DNA from 2 places in the Stenotrophomonas sp. YJH_SMC_21 genome. Region 2 is predicted to be linked to the other one. Evidence: riboswitches for the same ligand, from Rfam matches in the RefSeq annotation. Region 2 holds a riboswitch; the other holds the start of a gene.
The links. A riboswitch is a leader RNA that binds a small molecule or an ion and turns the genes downstream of it on or off. The one in region 2 is predicted to bind glycine.
Positions count from the first base shown of each region.

Region 1: it holds a riboswitch for glycine, as region 2 does, so the genes downstream of both, AC5P67_RS01800 (trimeric intracellular cation channel family protein) here and gcvP (aminomethyl-transferring glycine dehydrogenase) in region 2, are expected to answer to the same signal.

Region 1 is NZ_JCAFSU010000001.1:399,057-402,460, reverse strand. Features, by position in the region: gene AC5P67_RS01805 (3-deoxy-7-phosphoheptulonate synthase) at 1-413, shown strand, start outside; gene AC5P67_RS01800 (trimeric intracellular cation channel family protein) at 582-1,199, opposite strand; glycine riboswitch at 1,282-1,387, opposite strand; glycine riboswitch at 1,401-1,490, opposite strand; gene AC5P67_RS01795 (GIY-YIG nuclease family protein) at 1,531-1,806, shown strand; gene AC5P67_RS01790 (hypothetical protein) at 1,828-2,370, shown strand; gene AC5P67_RS01785 (nuclear transport factor 2 family protein) at 2,439-2,870, shown strand; gene AC5P67_RS01780 (hypothetical protein) at 2,876-3,331, shown strand.
Region 2 is NZ_JCAFSU010000020.1:13,018-16,421, reverse strand. Features, by position in the region: gene gcvP (aminomethyl-transferring glycine dehydrogenase) at 1-1,965, opposite strand, end outside; glycine riboswitch at 2,028-2,130, opposite strand; gene AC5P67_RS18560 (multidrug effflux MFS transporter) at 2,430-3,404, shown strand, end outside.

The sequences.
Region 1 (3,404 bases), on a different contig from region 2:
TGTCGACCACCGGCAACCCGGACTGCCATGTGATCCTGCGCGGCGGCAAGCAGCCGAACTACGATGCAGGCAGTGTCGCCGAGGCCTGCCAGGCGCTGGCCAAGGCCAAGCTGCCGACGCGCCTGATGATCGACGCCAGCCATGCCAACAGCCTGAAGAACCCGGACAACCAGCCGAAGGTGATCGAGGACATCGCCGTTCAGTTGGAAGACGGTGAACAGCGCATCGTCGGTGTGATGATCGAGAGCCATCTGGTCGGTGGTCGCCAGGAACTGGTGGAAGGCCAACCGCTGGTCTACGGGCAGAGCATCACCGATGGCTGCATCGACTGGGACACCACCGTGACGGTGCTGGAGCGACTGGCCGCGGCCGTGCGCGCCCGTCGCGAAGTGAAGGTGTCCGAAGCCGCTTGAGTGCGGCACGTGTGTGGATGGCGGCCAGCGCCTGCGGGGGTGCGGCCGCGATCAGGGCCGGTCGGAGTTGGAGACCGGCCCATCTGCACCGGCGATGCGCCTGGCGCTGCGCATGAGCGACAGCGCCAGGTACATCGCCGGGGTGGTGCGGATTCCGCCGCGCGAACCTCAATGCACTTCGTCGTGGTACACGAACTTCGGCATTTCCCAGCGGTAGTGGATCGCCAGCAGGCGCAGCGCGAAGCCGCCGCCGAGGCAGCACAGGATCGCGGTGGCGTCGGCCACGCCCCAGTGCAGCAGCAACAGGTAGGCCGCGCCGGTCAGCAGCGCGATGATCGCGTACAGCTCCTTCTGGAAGATCAGCGGCACCTCGTTGCAGAGGATGTCGCGCAGCACGCCGCCGAACGCGCCGGTCAGCATGCCGGCGATCAGCACGATCGGCATCGCATGGCCGGCTTCGCGCGCGATCGAGCAGCCGATCAGGGTGAAGGCGATCAGGCCCAGGCCATCGAGCACCAGGAAGGTGCGGCGGAAGTGGTGCATCCAGCGCGCCACCCAGGTGGCGATCAGCGCCGCGCACACGGTGAAGCCCAGGTACTCGGGATGCTTCACCCAGCCCAGCGGGTAGTGACCGAGCAGGATGTCGCGCAGTGAACCACCACCGAGGGCGGTGACGCAGGCGATCATGACCACGCCGAACAGGTCCATGCGGCGGCGGCCGGCGGACAGCGCGCCGGTCATGGCTTCGGCGGAAATGGCGATCAGGTAGATGATGGACAGCAGCATTGGGCAGGCTCCGGGCGCGGTGGGGCCGGCCATGCGCGACTACCGCCACTGCCTGCGCAATGACGGGATGACGATGACCGGTGCCGCTCCCGCTGTCCTTTTGCCTGAGAGTTCAGCGGCATGGGCCGCGTGCCCCTTCGGCGGATCGTCCCGGGCATGCCCGGTGACCTCTCTCCAGCTCGGCGAGTCGAATGCATGGTTGGTGGGATTCCAGCCCACCGGCCTGAGCGATCATGGGAGCCTGCGCCTTCGGCGGGCGCCAGCGCGGCGCCTCTCTCCTGCATTCGGGCGCCAGTATATCCGCTGCAGTGCAGCACGGCATAATCCGGGCATGGCCCCGTCCCTCCGCCCGTGGTTCCTGTACCTGCTCGAATGTCGCGATGGCAGCTATTACGCCGGCATCAGCACCGACGTGGACGCGCGTTTCGCCACCCATCAGGCTGGCAAGGGCGCGCGCTACACCCGGGCCCGGCCGCCGCTGCGGGTGCTGGCCGTGCGCGAGTACCCGGACCGGGCCGCCGCCTCGCGGGCCGAATGGCAGCTCAAGCAGCAGCCGCGCGAACGCAAGCTGGCCTGGCTGCAGGCGCCGGATCCTGCGCTTCTGTAAAGCCGAGCCCACGCTCGGCTGTTGTTGCTGCTGCCTGATGGTGAAGCCGAGCATGGACCCGGCTCTACAGTAGATCCACGCCATGCGTGGATGGGCGCTTCCAGTCATGCCATGATCGCCACACCCATCGACACATGGATCCGTCCGATGAAGAACTGCGGGATACTGCTGTTGACTGCCTGCGCGGCCCTTCTGGCCTGCACCCAAGCACCGTCGCCACCGCCACTGCAGCATGGGCAGATCGGCACCGCTGCTGAGCTGGCTGCGTATGGCCCGAGGACACCCGAACTGATCCACCTGCGTCGTGACCGGGTCCCTCCCGATCTGGTCGATCTGATCCCGTTCGCGGAAAAGTGGGGGATCGGCGATGACGTGCTTCGCAATGAAATGCGGGAGCGCGCCACTGACGCGGAAAAGCAGGCATTGATGGATGCGCTGGCGGGGCGCCATGCGCGCATCACCGCCTGGTTGGACAGCTTCCCGCAGGGGCAGCCCATGTCTGAAGAAGCCGCTGCGTTCATGTACATGCAGCTGGGCACCGACGAAATGGGCCTGATGCCGTAGATCCACGCCATGCGTGGATGCGGCTTGCATATGCCATGATCGCCCAGCCCTCAGCGCTGGAGACCCGGATGTCCACCGTCGCCCTGTTGTTCGCTCTCTCCGCGTCAACCAGTCCCGCTGCCGACCCGGCCACCCTCGCGGCCATCGAAGCCACCTGCCATGACTACGTCGACGGCCAGCTGGAGGCCGACCCGCAGCGCGTCGCCCGCTCCCTGCACCCGGACCTGGCCAAGCGCGCGGTCCTCGGCGATACGCCCGACGAGCGGCTGGGCCTGCGCCGCATGTCGAAGGAAGAACTGGTCGCGCTGACGAAGCAGGGCGCGCTGAAAACCCCGAAGGATCAATGGGACCGCCGCTGCACGGTGCTGGACGTGACCGGCAATGCCGCCTCGGTGCGATTGGAAACGCCGTGGTTCGTCGATTACTTCCACATGGGGCGCTTTGACCAGCGCTGGGTCATCGTCAACGCGTTGTGGTACCCGAAACCGAAGGCGAAGTGAGCACGATGCGTGCCGCCGGTAAGGCATGGGTCTCCGTCGTCGTACTGGCCGCCGGCATCGCACTGCTGCCTGGCCTGCTGTACCTGCTCGGGCTTGCCCTGGTGGGCGGTTGGCCGAAGCCAGCAGACCGTGCGCCCAGTGGTGTGGCTGCGTGCAGCAGTGAACCACGAACAGGATTTCAGCCGATGAATCCCTGGAGTTTCGCTGCGCAGTTCTTCGACGACGACGCGATGAAGAAGAAGGTGCCAGAGGTGGAACGGGAGGCGTTCTGGATTGCCCGCCGCCATCTTTGGCGGCAGCCACGGCACGACATGCTGCGCTGGCATCTGAGCAGCACGGCACTGACGATCTGGATTACCCGCAACTGGAGTGCCGCGCAGATTGCCGACACCGCAAGGAAGGAGGACTTCTGCCGCGCATGGTCGAAACGGCGGGTGCCCGGCGGCCCGATGAAGCGGTAGATCCACGCCATGCATGGATGATGTTGACGGAGTCAGAGCCCTTTCCTGCGGAGAGGGGACGGACCGCGCGGCA
Region 2 (3,404 bases):
CTCGAACACGCCGTGCGTGGACGGGTAGGTCATCATGATCGCGGCCAGGCGGTCGCTGTACTTCTCGGCGTTGAGGCGGATGTCTTCCACATCGACGTTGCCGTTGGCATCGGTCTTGGTGACCACCACCTTCATGCCGCACATCTGCGCCGAGGCCGGGTTGGTGCCGTGCGCCGAATCCGGGATCAGGCAGATGTCGCGGTGGCCTTCGCCGCGCGAGCGGTGGTAGGCGCGGATCGCCAGCAGGCCGGCGTACTCGCCCTGTGCGCCGGAGTTCGGCTGCAGGCTGACCGCGTCGTAGCCGGTGCATTCGACCAGCATCGCTTCCAGCGTGTCGATCAGTTCCTTGTAGCCCAGCGCCTGGTCGGCCGGCACCAGCGGGTGGATCTGCGAGAACTCCGGCCAGGTCACCGGGATCATCTCGGCGGTGGCGTTGAGCTTCATGGTGCACGAACCCAGCGGGATCATCGTGCGGTCCATCGCCAGGTCCTTGTCGGCCAGCGAACGCAGGTAACGCAGCAGTTCGTGCTCGCTGTGGTGGGTGTTGAACACCGGGTGGGTCAGGAACGCGGACTGGCGCAGCAGGCCGGCCGGCAGCGCGTCGGCGGTGCTGGCATCCAGCGCGTCGACGTCCAGCGAGGCACCGAACACCGCAGCCACGGCGACGATGTCGGCGCGGGTGGTGGTCTCGTCCAGACTGATGCCGACCGAGTCGCTGTCGATCGCGCGCAGGTTGTAACCGGCGGCGCGTGCCTTGGCATGGATTTCATCGGCATGCACGCCGGTGACGTGCAGGGTGTCGAAGAAGTCGCCACCGACCTGCACGCCGGCATTGCGCAGCGCTGCGGCCAGGATCGAGGCCAGTCGATGGGTGCGGCGGGCAATGCGGGTCAGGCCTTCCGGGCCGTGGTAAACGGCGTACATCGAGGCCATCACCGCCAGCAGCACCTGCGCGGTACAGATGTTGGAGGTGGCCTTCTCGCGGCGGATGTGCTGTTCGCGGGTCTGCAGGGTCAGGCGGTAGGCCGGGTTGCCCTGGGCATCGATCGAAACGCCGATCAGGCGGCCTGGCATCGAGCGCTTGTAGGCGTCACGGCAGGCCATGAAGGCGGCGTGCGGGCCACCGAAGCCGAACGGCACGCCGAAACGCTGGCTGTTGCCGACCACGATGTCCGCGCCCCATTCGCCCGGGGCAGCCAGCAGGGTCAGGGCCAGCAGGTCGGTGGCCACGGCCACCAGGCCGCCGCGTGCGTGCACGGCATCGACCAGCGCCTTGTAGTCGCCGACCTGGCCGAAGGTGTCCGGATACTGCAGCAGCAGGCCGAAGGCTTCTGCTTCCAGCGCTTCGGCCGGGGTGCCGACGCGCAGCACGATGCCCATGGGCTCGGCGCGGGTACGCAGCAGTTCCAGGGTCTGCGGGTGCACGGCGTCGTGCACGAAGAAGGTGTCCGACTTCGACTTGGCCGAACGCTTGGCCAGGGTCATCGCTTCGGCGGCGGCGGTGGCTTCGTCCAGCAGCGAGGCGTTGGCGATTTCCATGCCGGTCAGGTCGGCGCACAGGGTCTGGAAGTTGATCAGCGCTTCCATGCGGCCCTGCGAGATTTCCGCCTGGTACGGGGTGTAGGCGGTGTACCACGCCGGGTTTTCCAGGATGTTGCGCAGGATCACGTTCGGCGTGTGGGTACCGTAGTAACCCTGGCCGATGAAGCTGCGCAGCACGGTGTTCTTGTCGGCGATCGCACGGATCTTCGCCAGTGCCTGCACTTCGGTCATCGACTCCGGCAGTGCCAGCGGTGCCGGCGACTTGATCTTGGCCGGCACGATGGCGTCGGTCATCGCATCCAGCGACGCGTGGCCGACGACGTCGAGCATCTGCGCGATCTCGGCGTCGTTGGGGCCGATGTGGCGCTCGACGAACGCGTTGTGGTGCTCGAGCTCACGCAGGGAAGGGGTGTTCTGGGACATGGCGAAGGATCCGTCAGGAAAGGGCACACGCACGGGCACAAGCCGCCGGTCGGCGGTCTGCGGGGCGCCCCTCTGTCCTTTTGCCTGAGAGTTTAAAAGCGCGGCGGACCGCAGCTTCGTGCCCCTTCGGCGCCGGATCGAACCGGTCTCTCCAGAGTTGTGTTACGGGTGGTATCGGGCCTGAGCGATTACGGGCGTTGCGCCTTCGGCAGCGGTATTCCGCTTCTCCCACCGTGTTGCCCGCCGATTATAGCCCGTTGCGGGCGCGGCGGCCGCCTTCGGTCCTGGAGGCCGCGCCTGAATGGCCGATGGCCCGTCCGTGCGTTTTGTGCACTGCTGCATGGCATCAGGCGCAATCCCCACCTATGATGGGCGGATACCCGAATTCATCTGGCGCCGTCCCTGCTGCAGGGGACCGGCGCCCGCCGTGCGTGCCGCGCATGGCCCTGCCGGACGCCTTTCCCATGACCGCCGCTGTTGCTCCCTCCACCCGCCGCATGGCCCTGCTGCTCGCCGGCCTGGCCATGTTCGGTCCGTTCTCGATCGACACCATCTTCCCGGCGTTCCCGCAGCTGGCCCAGCGCCTGGCTGTGGACGAGGTGGCGGTGCAGCAGACCATCAGCGTGTACCTGCTGTTCTACGGCCTGATGAGCCTTGCGCACGGCCCGCTGTCCGACGCCTGGGGCCGCAAGCGGGTGATTCTCGGTGGCCTGGTGGTGTTCGTCGGCGCTTCGGTCGGCTGCGCGCTGTCCACCGACCTGACCACGCTGCTGGCGTTCCGCGCGCTGCAGGGCCTGTCAGCGGGCGTCGGCATGATCGTCGGCCGCGCGGTGATCCGCGACCTGTACCACGGACACGACGCGCAGCGCCTGATGAGCCAGGTATCGATGCTGTTCGGCATCGCTCCGGCCATCGCACCGATCATCGGCGGCTGGATCCTGCTCAGTGGCGCCGGCTGGCCACTGATTTTCTGGTTCCTGGTGATGTTTGCGCTGCTCCTGCTGGCGGCCACCGCACGCTACCTGCCGGAAACCCATCCGGTGGAGGCACGGGTGCCGTTGTCACCGCGCGTGCTGCTGCGTGATTACGTGCGCATCGGTTTCAACCCGCGGTTCCTGCGCCTGGCGCTGGCCGGCAGCATCGGTTTCGGCGGCATTTTCCTGTACATCTCCTCGGCGCCGGTGTTCGTGATGCAGCACCTGCATCTGGGCGAGGGTGGTTTTGCCTGGCTGTTCATCCCCACCATCGGCGGCATGACCACCGGCTCGTTCCTGTCCGGGCGCATGGCCGGGCACACCACGCCCACCCGCCAGGTGTCCATTGGTTTCGGCCTGTGTGCGCTGTCGGTGCTGCTGAATGTCGGCTACGTGGCGCTGTCGCCGCAGTTCGTGCTGCCGTGGGCGGTGCTGCCGATCTTCCTGGGCGGCATGGGCATGGCA